2 regions of the Enterococcus wangshanyuanii genome follow, and region 2 is predicted to be linked to the other one. Evidence: predicted binding sites of a transcription regulator. Region 2 holds the regulator's gene; the other holds the start of a gene.
The links. The regulator HrcA, encoded in region 2, represses chaperone genes, less so after heat shock. The targets are predictions, from matches to a motif close to TTAGCACTCNNNNNNNNNGAGTGCTAA.
Positions count from the first base shown of each region.

Region 1: a site for HrcA is predicted at 3,177-3,203, ahead of groES (co-chaperone GroES). Genes of this name have one in related genera too.

Region 1 covers NZ_CP021874.1:208,038-214,593, forward strand. Annotated here, with positions in the region: gene CC204_RS00995 (ABC-F family ATP-binding cassette domain-containing protein) at 1-1,118, opposite strand, end outside; gene CC204_RS01000 (redox-sensing transcriptional repressor Rex) at 1,336-1,992, shown strand; gene CC204_RS01005 (CPBP family intramembrane glutamic endopeptidase) at 2,049-2,729, opposite strand; gene CC204_RS01010 (hypothetical protein) at 2,819-2,998, opposite strand; gene groES (co-chaperone GroES) at 3,238-3,522, shown strand; gene groL (chaperonin GroEL) at 3,570-5,198, shown strand; gene CC204_RS01025 (TraX family protein) at 5,321-6,073, opposite strand.
Region 2 covers NZ_CP021874.1:1,088,392-1,094,947, forward strand. Annotated here, with positions in the region: gene dnaK (molecular chaperone DnaK) at 1-1,644, opposite strand, end outside; gene grpE (nucleotide exchange factor GrpE) at 1,712-2,281, opposite strand; gene hrcA (heat-inducible transcriptional repressor HrcA) at 2,318-3,361, opposite strand; gene hemW (radical SAM family heme chaperone HemW) at 3,561-4,724, opposite strand; gene CC204_RS05270 (glycerophosphodiester phosphodiesterase family protein) at 4,781-6,556, opposite strand, start outside.

The sequences.
Region 1 (6,556 bases), 880 kb from region 2:
GATTTTAGTAACGTTGATTTTCCAATACCATTTGGTCCGACTAAAGCAATGGCTTCTTGGCGGCGGACATCCAGCGAAACTGGTTCAGATAAAATTCGTGAGTCATAACCGATTGCTGCTTCTTCAACCTGAAGCACGACATTTCCTGATACTTTTTCTATATCAAAAAGAAAATTAGCTGATTTTTCATCGCCTTGAGGTCGATCTAACCGTTCCATTTTTTCTAAGGTTTTTCGACGGCTTTGTGCCCGTTTCGTTGTAGAGGCTCTGACCAAGTTGCGTGCGACAAAATCTTCCAGTTTGTTTATTTCAGCTTGTTGCTTCTCGTAGGCTTTCCATTCACTTGTTAGTTGTTCGGCTTTTAAATCTAAATACTTGGAATAGTTACCTTTATAATAGCGCATTTTATGACGGCTGATTTCATAGACTTCGTTGACGACTTTATCAAGAAAATAACGGTCATGAGAAACGATCAAAAGAGCGCCTGAATAGCTTGGCAGATAATTTTCCAGCCAAGAGAGAGTATCGATATCTAAATGGTTCGTTGGTTCATCCAAAATTAAAATATCTGGTTTTTGTAGTAACATTCGGGCTAAAGCTAAACGTGTTTTTTGTCCTCCAGATAAAGTGCTGATGGGTTTTTCATAGAAATCCTCCTGAAAGCCGAATCCATGCAAAACAGAGCGGATTTCATTCTCGTAGCCATATCCATTTTGTTCAGCAAAGTCGTGTTGTAGGCGATCATATTCTTTCATTACAGATTCATAATTGACAGCATCCGGTAAAAGTTCACTGATGATCAGCTCCAATTCCCGCATACGTTTTTCCATTGTGATAACAGCAGAAAATGCTTCTAGCATTTCAGCCCAAACTGTTTTATCAGAGGTTAAACCAGTGTCTTGAGCAAGGTAGCCAAGACTGGCCGTTTTATTTTTAGCGATCGTCCCTGCATCAGGAGCGTCGATTCCAGCGATTATTTTTAATAATGTTGATTTTCCAGCACCATTGCGGCCGACTAATGCGATTCGGCTATTCGTGCTGATTTCCATTTGTATATTTTCAAACAAAGTTTCCGCGCCAAAATAACGGGCGATTTGATTTGCTTGGAGTAAAATCATGGGGCATCCTCATTTCTATTTGAATGTCTTTAGTGTAGCATAGTTTAAGGTAAAATAGCACCTATACTGCCGACTGTTCAACAAAAGTCATCTTGGGAAATTAGAAAAGATTGAAGAAATTCTTTTTTCGTGAGCTGTAAGATTGCTTTTTGATGAGAATAACTGCTATTATGAGAGATGGATGTTTGTCTATATTTAGAATATTGGAGGTACAATTGTGAAAGACCAAATTATTCCAAAAGCAACGGCACGACGCCTTCCCCTATATTATCGTTATTTGAGAATCCTGCATGATGCAGGCAAAAACAAAGTTTCTTCAACAGAATTGAGTGAAGCGGTTCAAGTAGATAGCGCAACGATTCGTCGCGATTTTTCTTATTTCGGTGAATTAGGCAAGCGTGGCTACGGGTATGATGTGGAGAATTTAATGAATTTCTTCGCTAAAACATTGAATGATGATGAACTTACTAATGTCGCTTTGATCGGTGTTGGTAATTTAGGTAGTGCATTACTTAAGTATAAATTCCATCAAAGCAATAGTATTCGTGTAAGTTGCGCATTTGATGTTAATGAAAACATTGTTGGACGTATCGTTGACGGTATTCCTGTTTATCCGATGAGTGATATGATGGAGCAGATTCGTGTTCAACAAATCGAAGTCGCTATTTTGACTTTGCCTGCTCGAAAAGCGCAGGAAGTTGTTAACCAATTAGCAGATGCAGGAGTCAAAGGAATCCTGAACTTTACTGCAGCTCGTTTAGTAGCACCATCTGATGTGTTGATTCAAAATGTTGATTTGACGAATGAACTACAAACGTTGATTTACTTCTTGCATCATGACAATGAATTGATCGATACAGAGATAGAAGAATAGAAGAATAAAATACCTAAGGCTGTATACACGATGTGATACGGAACCTTAGGTATTTTTTATTTAGGTAGTTCAATATTTGCATAATGTAGAATCAATTGAGCGACTACAACTAGTGTGTTCATTCCGCAATGGGCAAGGATCGATGTCCAAATCTTTCCAGTCATTTTATATAAAATGGCAAAAAAGAATCCCATGAAAAAGTAAACAAAGAAATGACCATCTTGATGCACGATCGAGAACAATGCTGAACTGATCGCTGCAGCTATCCAAAAGCCTGTATAACTTTCTGCAAGACCGATCATAGAACGGCGGAAAACAAATTCTTCCATAATAGGACCGCCAATGGTCGTAGCTAATATAAATAGCGGGTTAGCCAAAATAATAGCAATGATATTTTGAGTATTTTGTGAGCTCGGTTGTTCACCTGTGATTGCTGTTTCAATGCTGAAAACAATCGCTTGAATGATCATCGCAAGAAAAATCCCGCTGATCCCTAAAAGCAAAGTGAACACAGGAGAGGTCAATTTTGCTTCGTTTTCAGTAATCGTAGCAGCTGTTTTTCGATTCTTGAAATACAACCAAATCATCACTACTGCGCCAAGAATATAAGTAACAGTTGTCCCGATGATCACTAGATCTGAAGAAAAGGGTGCAAAGACATAAGGTGAAAAAAAGACCAGTAAATAAAGTAAAATCGTAATGATACTTAATTTTTTGATCGATAAGTTTTTAAGCATAAATAAATTCAACTCCTCTCAACTATAATAATGTAAAAAGTATATCATATCTTTTATATGAAGAAATGGATCAATTGAATGAAAGCAGATCATTTACGATTATTGCGATAGCCTAATAAAAGAAAGATGAATACAAAGAAAAAAGCTGCTTCCCATAACGTTGTTGTCCAATCAAAACGTCGACTAATCCCGAAAAAGAAATTTCCTACATTTGCAATGATCAAATAAAGCCCTGTCGCCAGCAGAGCGCCAATAATTCGTTGTTTCATCTAAATCGCCTCACTTTCTTTTTTTTATTTTACCATGAAATCGTCTTAAACAAAAAATTGATTTATCTGATTAGGAGGTCTTTTAAAAGAAGCCTAAAAAAGAGGGAAGAAATATTTTATAAAATTGACCAAAAGACTTGCAAAGTAATAGCAAAATGAGTATTATAAAAAGTGTAAGTTAGCACTCGACTTATAAGAGTGCTAAAAAGATGATCAATTTTAGTATGGAGGGATTTATTGTGTTAAAACCATTAAGCGATCGCGTCATTATTGAAGTCGCGCAAGAAGAAGAAAAGACAGTAGGAGGCATTGTTTTAGCGTCTGCTGCTAAAGAAAAACCACAAACTGGAAAAGTCATCGCAGTAGGTGAAGGCCGTGTCTTAGATAACGGTACAAAAGTTCCTGCTGATGTTAAAGAAGGCGATGTAGTAATGTTTGAAAAATACGCCGGTACAGAAGTAAAATATGAAGGCAATGATTACCTGATCGTTTCTGGGAAAGATATTATTGCGATCGTTGAGTAATTATTACATTAGTAAATAGAAAAAAATAATTTTGAGGTGAAGAAATCATGGCAAAAGAAATCAAATTCGCAGAAGATGCACGTGCAGCAATGCTTCGTGGTGTAGATATTTTAGCAGATACAGTAAAGGTAACATTAGGCCCTAAAGGTCGTAACGTTGTTTTAGAAAAATCATTTGGTTCACCATTGATCACAAATGATGGTGTGACTATCGCAAAAGAAATCGAATTAGAAGATCACTTTGAAAATATGGGTGCTAAACTTGTTTCAGAAGTAGCGTCAAAAACAAATGATATCGCAGGAGATGGAACAACGACTGCAACTGTTTTAACGCAAGCGATCGTACGCGAAGGCTTGAAAAATGTTACTGCTGGAGCAAATCCATTAGGGATTCGCCGTGGGATCGAGCTAGCAACAAAAACAGCTGTTGAAGAATTACACAACATCTCAACAGTCGTTGATTCTAAAGAAGCGATTGCACAGGTTGCTGCTGTTTCTTCAGGTTCAGACCGTGTAGGTCAACTGATTGCTGATGCGATGGAAAAAGTTGGTAACGATGGTGTTATTACGATCGAAGAATCAAAAGGGATCGAAACAGAATTAGATGTTGTTGAAGGAATGCAGTTTGATCGCGGTTACTTATCTCAATATATGGTTACTGACAATGATAAAATGGAAGCTGTTTTAGAAAATCCATATATCTTGATCACAGATAAGAAAATCTCAAACATCCAAGATATCTTACCGTTACTAGAACAAATTTTACAACAAAGCCGTCCATTATTGATCATTGCTGATGATGTTGATGGAGAAGCATTACCAACATTAGTATTAAACAAAATCCGCGGAACATTCAATGTTGTCGCAGTGAAAGCGCCAGGCTTTGGTGATCGTCGTAAAGCGATGCTTGAAGATATTGCTGTCTTAACTGGTGGAACTGTGATCACTGATGATTTAGGCCTTGAATTGAAAGATACAACGATCGAAAATCTTGGAAATGCAAGCAAGGTTGTCGTTGACAAAGATAATACAACGGTCGTTGAAGGTGCAGGCGAAAAAGCAGGAATCGATGCACGTGTTCAATTGATCAAAAATCAAATTGCAGAAACAACTTCTGATTTTGACCGCGAAAAACTACAGGAACGTTTAGCTAAATTAGCTGGCGGGGTTGCCGTTGTCAAAGTTGGTGCTGCAACTGAAACAGAATTAAAAGAGTTGAAATTACGTATTGAGGATGCATTGAATGCTACTCGTGCAGCTGTTGAAGAAGGAATGGTTTCAGGCGGCGGAACAGCATTAGTCAATGTGATCAATAAAGTAGCTGAAGTAGAAGCAGAGGGTGACGTTGCAACAGGTGTGAAAATCGTTGTTCGTGCACTAGAAGAACCAATTCGTCAAATTGCTGAAAACGCCGGTTATGAAGGCTCAGTAGTTGTCGACAAATTAAAAAATATCGAGCTTGGTATTGGTTTCAATGCCGCAAATGGCGAATGGGTCAATATGGTAGAAGCAGGGATCGTTGACCCTACGAAAGTAACTCGTTCAGCGTTACAAAACGCTGCCTCAGTTGCCGCATTATTATTAACAACAGAAGCTGTTGTTGCTGACAAACCAGAACCAGCTTCACCAGCAATGCCTCCAATGGATCCTTCAATGGGTATGGGCGGCATGATGTAATAAAAATCAAAAAAAGAGTGCGTGTCAAAAGTGATTTTACTTTTGGCACGCATTTTAAATTTATGTGAAAATAGTAGAAACAGGTAGCTTCTCTGAATTGAACTTCTGTGTTGACTATTTTTCTAAAACCCAGTTAAAAAATATGGAACAATAATGAACTGCTGAATCGCAGTCAAAACCAACAAATGAACGGGATAAAACCAATAAAAAAAATACTTCATTTGTCGTCCACGCTGCCCATTATAAAAATAAATCAACGGAAAAGCCATAATACCAAATAAACTATTTTGTAAAATTACTGCTCCGCCGAATAAACATTTAAGTAGTTTGTGATTTCTAAAAATATACAAGACCACAATCAATAAAACACCGATCCAGCCACCATAATCTGTATGTAGCCATTCAGCTGAAAAAATCCCACAAATAATAAGAATACCTGAAATAAGATACCCTTTGATCGAACGGCTTTGACACCGTCTTAAACCAGCTATAACGAGTAAACCGATCAATAAGGTAAAAAAGACATTCTGACTTTGCCAATCAAACCATTGTTTAGAAAAAGCAAGATCATAAGGAATTTCAGAAAGAAAAGCAAACAAAAGTAAACGTAAACCATAACGTGTAACATTTGACGTATGAATAAATCCTTGAACCAGCAAAAAACAAAATAAAGGAAAAGCTAGCCTGCCGATCATAATAAAAATAGGAAATAATACTTTCGTAGTTTCTGCCATTATAGAACTGTCTGTAGTATAAGGGACAGAAGAGGAAATATACAGATGAAATGAAATGATTTTTGCTGTATGATCCATCAACATTGAAATAATCGCCAGCCATTTCAATTGACTACCTGTAAAATAGGCTCTACTTTCCAATAAGCCACCTCCGTATTGTAATATGTAAAGATATATTATTTTACCATAAAATTACATAAAGAAGTTTTTGGATTTTTAATGTTCGTTTAGATTTTGGGGAGAGATAGACTGGTTAATATGAATGAAGGAAAACTAGGTAGGGTACTAGACAGATAGATTTGTATTTTATGTTTTTTATATAAAAGATAAACAATATTTTTTATAAAAAGGATGAAATTTCTGTTTATATTGTTATAATAAAGGTATATATGTATCAGATAAATTTTTCTTGAATGTATCAGGTATAAGAAAATATGAAACGGTTAATCAATAACGCACAAGTCAATTTCAACTACTAATTCATTCTATCTTAAAAAAGATAAGCAGTCTAGATGAAAAAGATCATTTTTCTATCATATTTTTATGTAAATTGAGAAAAAAATGAGAAAAGATTCAAACAATTTGGTGTTAAAAAATTAAAAAACAAAGGTTTAGATGGTTATT
Region 2 (6,556 bases):
TTCAACAGCTGCTTTTAATTCATCACGAGCATCTTCTGCTTTTTTGACTTCATCTGCATCGACTTTGCCTTCTAATTCTTTCAACGTTTTATCAACAGTGAATAATAAAGCATCCACGTCGTTACGTAAATCAACTTCTTCTTTACGCGCTTTATCTGCTTCTGCATTAGATTCAGCGTCTTTAACCATACGTTCAATTTCTTCATCTGATAAACCAGAAGATGATTTGATTGTGATCGTTTGCTCTTTTTGTGTTCCTAAATCTTTGGCACGTACGTTTACGATACCGTTTTTATCGATATCGAAGCTTACTTCGATTTGAGGCACACCACGAGGAGCAGCTGGAATATCTGTCAATTGGAAACGACCTAATGTTTTATTGTCTGCTGACATTGGGCGTTCACCTTGTAATACATGGATATCTACGGCTGGTTGGTTGTCTGCTGCTGTAGAGAAGACTTGTGATTTACTTGTTGGGATCGTTGTATTACGATCGATCAATTTAGTAAATACGCCACCCATCGTTTCGATACCTAATGACAATGGTGTAACGTCTAGTAAAACAACGTCTTTCACATCACCAGTGATAACCCCACCTTGAATAGCAGCACCCATTGCTACTACTTCATCTGGGTTTACTGATTTATTTGGTTCTTTATTTGTTTCTTTACGAACAGCTTCAACAACTGCCGGAATACGTGTAGATCCACCAACTAAGATAACTTCATCGATTTCCGAAGGATTCAAGCCAGCATCTTTCAACGCTTGACGGACTGGTGTTTTTGTACGTTCTACTAAATCACTTGTCAATTCATCGAATTTCGCACGAGTCAAGTTCATTTCTAAGTGCAATGGGCCAGCGTCTCCTGCTGTGATAAATGGTAAGCTGATTTGAGTTGATGTCACACCTGATAAATCTTTTTTCGCTTTTTCAGCAGCATCTTTCAAACGTTGAACGGCCATTTTATCTTGAGATAAGTCAATACCGTTTTCTTTTTTGAATTCTGCTACCATGTGATCGATGATCTTGTTATCAAAGTCATCTCCACCTAATTCGTTATCCCCTGCTGTAGATAACACATCAAAGACACCGTCACCTAATTCAAGGATCGATACGTCAAAAGTACCACCACCAAGGTCAAATACTAAAACTTTTTCGTCTTTATCTGTTTTATCTAAACCATACGCTAATGCTGCTGCTGTTGGTTCGTTAACGATACGTTCAACTTCTAAACCAGCGATTTTACCAGCATCTTTTGTTGCTTGACGTTGAGCATCATTGAAGTAAGCTGGCACAGTGATTACCGCTTTATCCACTTTTTCACCAAGGTATTCTTCTGCAAAGCCTTTTAAGTATTGTAAAATCATCGCTGAAATTTCTTGTGGTGTATAAGATTTACCATCTGCTTCAACTTTGAAACCTGCTTCGCCCATATGACGTTTGATTGATGAAATTGTATGTGGGTTTGTAACTGCTTGACGTTTTGCTACTTCACCTACTTGGATTTCACCGTTTTTAAATGACACAACGGAAGGGGTTGTACGGTTTCCTTCTGGATTAGCGATGATTTTTGCTTCGCCGCCTTCTAACACTGCAACTGCTGAGTTTGTTGTTCCTAAGTCAATACCAATAATTTTACTCATAATTAATGATCTCCTATCTTCTGTTTAATTTTTTTCAATTTATATCATACAAGTTTTCGTTTTGCTGCTACTGTGCAACAACAACCATACTTGCGCGTAAAACACGATCATGTAGCTTGTAGCCTTTTTGTAAGACTTCAACGATTGTATCTGCTGGTGTGTCATCCGTAGCAGGAATCGTTTGAACCGCTTGATGTAAATTAGGATCGAAAGGCTCTCCCATTGCCGGGATTTCTTCAATCCCTTCTTCTTTCAACGCTGCTTGAACGCTCTCTAAAACCATCGCAATGCCTTTTTTCAAGCTGGCTCCTTGTTCATCATCGACTTCGATAGCCATTGCTCGTTCTAGATTATCGATCGAAGGCAATAATTTTTTACCTAAATCCTGTGAACGGTAGCGAACTAATAATTCACGTTCGTTTTTGAAACGATTGCTCATATTTGCGATTTCAGCACGAGCTCTTAAAAATTTGTCTTCCATTTCAGATAATTCATCTTGAGCTGTTTCAAGTTCTGATTTTTCAACAGTTGTCTCAGATGCTTCAGAGACGACTGATTCATCGACTGAGTTCGTCTGTTCTTCTTGTAATTCTTCGTTTGTTTCTTCTTTACTCACTCTGGCAACTTCCCTTCTCATTTCCGTAGAATCAAATTCTATATTTTTACTCGTTGCTTACTCGCCAAGAAAACGATAATACGCTCCAAGTTTTGACGCTAATTCATTGCGAAATACATCCACTAGGCCAAACATTTTGGAGTAAGGCATACTAGTTGGCCCTAATAGTGCAATCGTTCCTTTACCATGCCCTGCTACTTCATACGTGGCAGTGATCATACTCATATTGTCTAATAAATCATTGCCAATTTCTGAACCGATTCGAATCGCGATCTGTGCATCTGTCTTTTCATTTGTCGTTAATAAATGTGTGATCGCATCTGTATTCTGCATAAATGAGTAAACAGATTTTAATTGATCCAGATTATTTTGAACCCCAAAATTAAATAAATTCATGCGGCCGCTGACAAAGACTTTTTCTTCAAAAGCATGTCCCAGCATAGCATCAAATAAATTCATCATTCCTTCTGGTGTTTGGAAATAACGATGCAGGATCATTGGAATCTCTGTTCGCAGACGATGATAGACGGTCAAAAGTGGTTGGCCCACTAATTTATCATTGATGATCTGTGTCATCTTTTCCAAGTCTTGACTGGAAACTGACGCTGGCACTGCAAAGACTTGACTTTCAACATTTCCTTTATCCGTGACGATGATCGCAATGATTTGCCGTTCGTTCAAAGGAACGATCCGAAAACCGGTCAAACGCCGTTCTTTCATTTCAGGACCTAAAGAAAATGCTGTGTAACTGGTCAACTCAGAAAGAATCTCAGCTGATTGTTCAATGATATCATTGATTTCATGAAACTCTTTGCCAAATGAATGACGGATCGTTTGTAATTCATCGTGTTCGATTTCTGTTGGACGCAATAAATGATCAACGTAATAGCGATAACCATCCATTGAAGGAACTCTCCCCGAAGAAGAATGCGTCTTTGCTAACAACCCAAGCTCTTCTAAAGCTTTCATATCATTACGAATGGTTGCTGAACTAGACTGGATCCCTTCTTCCATCAATTTCTTCGATCCAACTGGCATTCCTGTACTTGTGTATTCCTGGATGATAAGTCGCAAAATATTCTTTTGTCTGTCGGTTATCATAGTTACCACCCTTCATTAGCACTCATGTTATTCAAGTGCTAATACAAGTATTAATATAGCAAGTTCTCCTTGAATTGTCAAGAGAAAAACATAATTTTTTAGCACTCTCTATCAAAGAGTGCTAATTGTAAAACAATCAAAAAGCATAGGCGCTTTTATATGTAAAAAGTTCCTATGCTTGCTTCTTTTCTTTTACTTATTATTTATCGATCAAAAATGCTTCAAATACATCATTTCCAACAAACAATCCTTGTTCTGTAAGCTGAAGGTAACCAGCTCGATCTATAAGCAAGCCACGCTGGACTAAGCTTAAAATCGTTTCACCATACACCTGCTCGATTGGTACACTAAATTTATCTTCAAATTGCTGCTTAGATACCCCTTTTTTCTTACGTAAGCCTAAGAACAGCTGCTCTTCCATTTGATTATGAATCGTTAGGTTTTCCGTTTCTACGACTGGTAATCGATCGTTGCGCAAAGGGTCCAGGTAATGCTGGATCGGTCCGTGATTACGGTAACGGGTATAGCCTAAATAGCCGCTCGCGCCTGCACCGAAGCCGTAATAATGTTCATTGTTCCAGTAAACTAAATTATGCTGACTTTCTTTGCCTGCTAAAGCGAAATTGCTCACTTCATATTGATGCCGTCCGCCTTTTTCCATCGCGATGATCGTTTCTTCAAACATCTGCGCCTCAACTTCTTGATCGGGCAATTGAAGACGACCTTGTCTCACCCAGTTCATAAACATTGTTTTATTTTCCAGTATTAGTGAATACAAAGAATAATGTGGTAAATCAAGCTCGATCGCACGTTTTAGTGTATCTCTAAACCCTTCTAACGTTTGCCCCGGCAACGCATAAATCAAATCGATACTTACGTTGGAGAAATTTTCCTTTTCAAGGAACTTCATTGTGTCATAAACATCCTCTGCTGTATGCTTACGGCCAATTTTTTTCAGCAACTGATTATCGAAGGTTTGAACCCCCATCGACAAGCGATTGACCCCATATTCTTTCATTACATGAAGCTTTTCCTGCGTCAAATCGCCTGGATTGGCTTCTACAGTAAATTCATTTTTAGCGTTGAACGGCAATAGTTTACGAACTCCCTCTAGTAAAACGGCAAGCTGTTTAGCAGATAGAGAAGTCGGCGTACCTCCGCCAATATAGATTGTTTCCATTTCTCGGCTGGGAAACTGTTTTTTTGACAGTTGAATTTCTTTCAATAGTGCTTGGATATATTCATCGACCGGCTGGCCTTCTAAAAAGACTTTATTGAAATCACAGTAGTAGCAAATGTGTTCACAAAACGGGATATGGATATAGGCTGAAATTTTATTTTTTACGTTGTCTATTTCGCTCATTACTATCAATTCCTTTAAAATCAAAATCTAGCGATTTCGTTTAGTTTTTCTATCGATCAATCATAATCTGTGGTCAGATTATTGATCCCCAATGCTTCCATCTTCTTAAATTCACTTTGAGGAACTCCCCAAAGATTGACGGACAATCCTTTATTCTGCGCTAGCGCGATCAAATCTGCTCGATCTGCTACACTTTCATACTTGATATCCAAACCAGAATTCCCACCAAGCTGGCTGACTTGTTCGATCATCTGCTCATCCAGCCTATTTGCCAGCAACTGAACCTGAACATCTGGAAGTCTTCTTTTAACTTCAACCAAATGCTTATAATCGAAAGAAATAACAACTGCTGTATTCGCCAATCCATAATAATTGATCGAATTGACTAAACTATCATAATCTGCAGCATCTACCTTGTTTGCTTTAATTTCTATAAATGGAATACTTTGTTTTGTATTCATAATAGTTAAAAAATCTTCCAAAGTCGGAACAACTAATTGTTCTTCGGAATAACTTTCTTTATTCGATCCTTGGTCGATTCTTAAAGCATTGATTTGGGCAAGTGTCAGATCACTAACTTTTCCTTTGCCATTCGTCATTCGATCAACGGATTGATCATGCATGATCACCCATTTTTTATCCTTAGTCAAACGGATATCGGTCTCAATGCCCCAGCTATTTGACTGTTGAAAAGCTGGAAGGGAGTTTTCCGGTGCAGCTTTATGATTTCCTCGGTGAGCAACATACCGAATATCATCCATCATTTCGCTCACTTCAACATTATCTGCTGGAATATAGCCCTCTGTCGTTCTGTATATCTTCTTATCATTATTAAAAACGATCCCTCTCACATAGGCCATACTATTTGCAGAAAGTTGCCGGACAGTTTTTGACAACTGGCGGTTTTGGTAAAGAGCCGTTTCCTGCATCAATCGGATACGAACAGGACGGCGCAAATTGATTTCTACTGCACCAGCATCGCTCTCAGCTTTTAATCCATTCTTGCCAATGAACTCAGTATTTGCATGGTAAACGCCGTTGATAAAATCAAAATCCTCATAATCGACATGAACTTTATAGGAATTGTCTTCTTGGCGTTTAGCATCATATACTTTTTTATCACTCTGATCTTCTTTTGACCAAACAGCTGCCGTTAATTTTTCAGTATCTGCTTTGCTTGATACTGAAAGGTTAATTTCAAATTGGCCTTTAGACACTTCTGCACCATCAATTTCTGAGTGAAGACTCGGTTGGTCTACAGTAAAGTTGCCAAATGGAACCGTTTCTACCTCACCATTTTCTCTAGTGATTTTTAGAGTTACTTGATAATCGCCAGCTTCTTGATGATTCTTGATCAAAACATCTGCATCCCATGTATTCGTTTCAGAATGATAAACGGCTTGATAGGTTCTTAGGTCATTCGCTCCATTAGTTTCTCCAAAAACGCTAAACTCAACTGTTTTAAGATGATTGACACTTTCTAAATATGCACTAAGCCGATATGTCGTTTGTTTATTATCCTGATTCAACAAACGAAAAGATGGACGTTCAGGCGGATAGTAGACAGACTTATTTTTCGCCAATCTCTCGATCGATGATTCTGCAAAATCAGGATTTAAACGGCTCCCATCTTCTAGAATCACCTCTTCTTTTTGCTTATCGGCAAGAGTAATGGCTAAAGGCGATGGAGAAAATCGATATCCTTCATATGAAGGATTTGAATGATCTTGATAATCTAAATTTAAATAAAACCAAATCAAAAAAGAAACCCCACTCAGAATAATGACGATCAACAAAATCGAAAGAGTTAAACGCTTCTTTTTTCTTTTAGC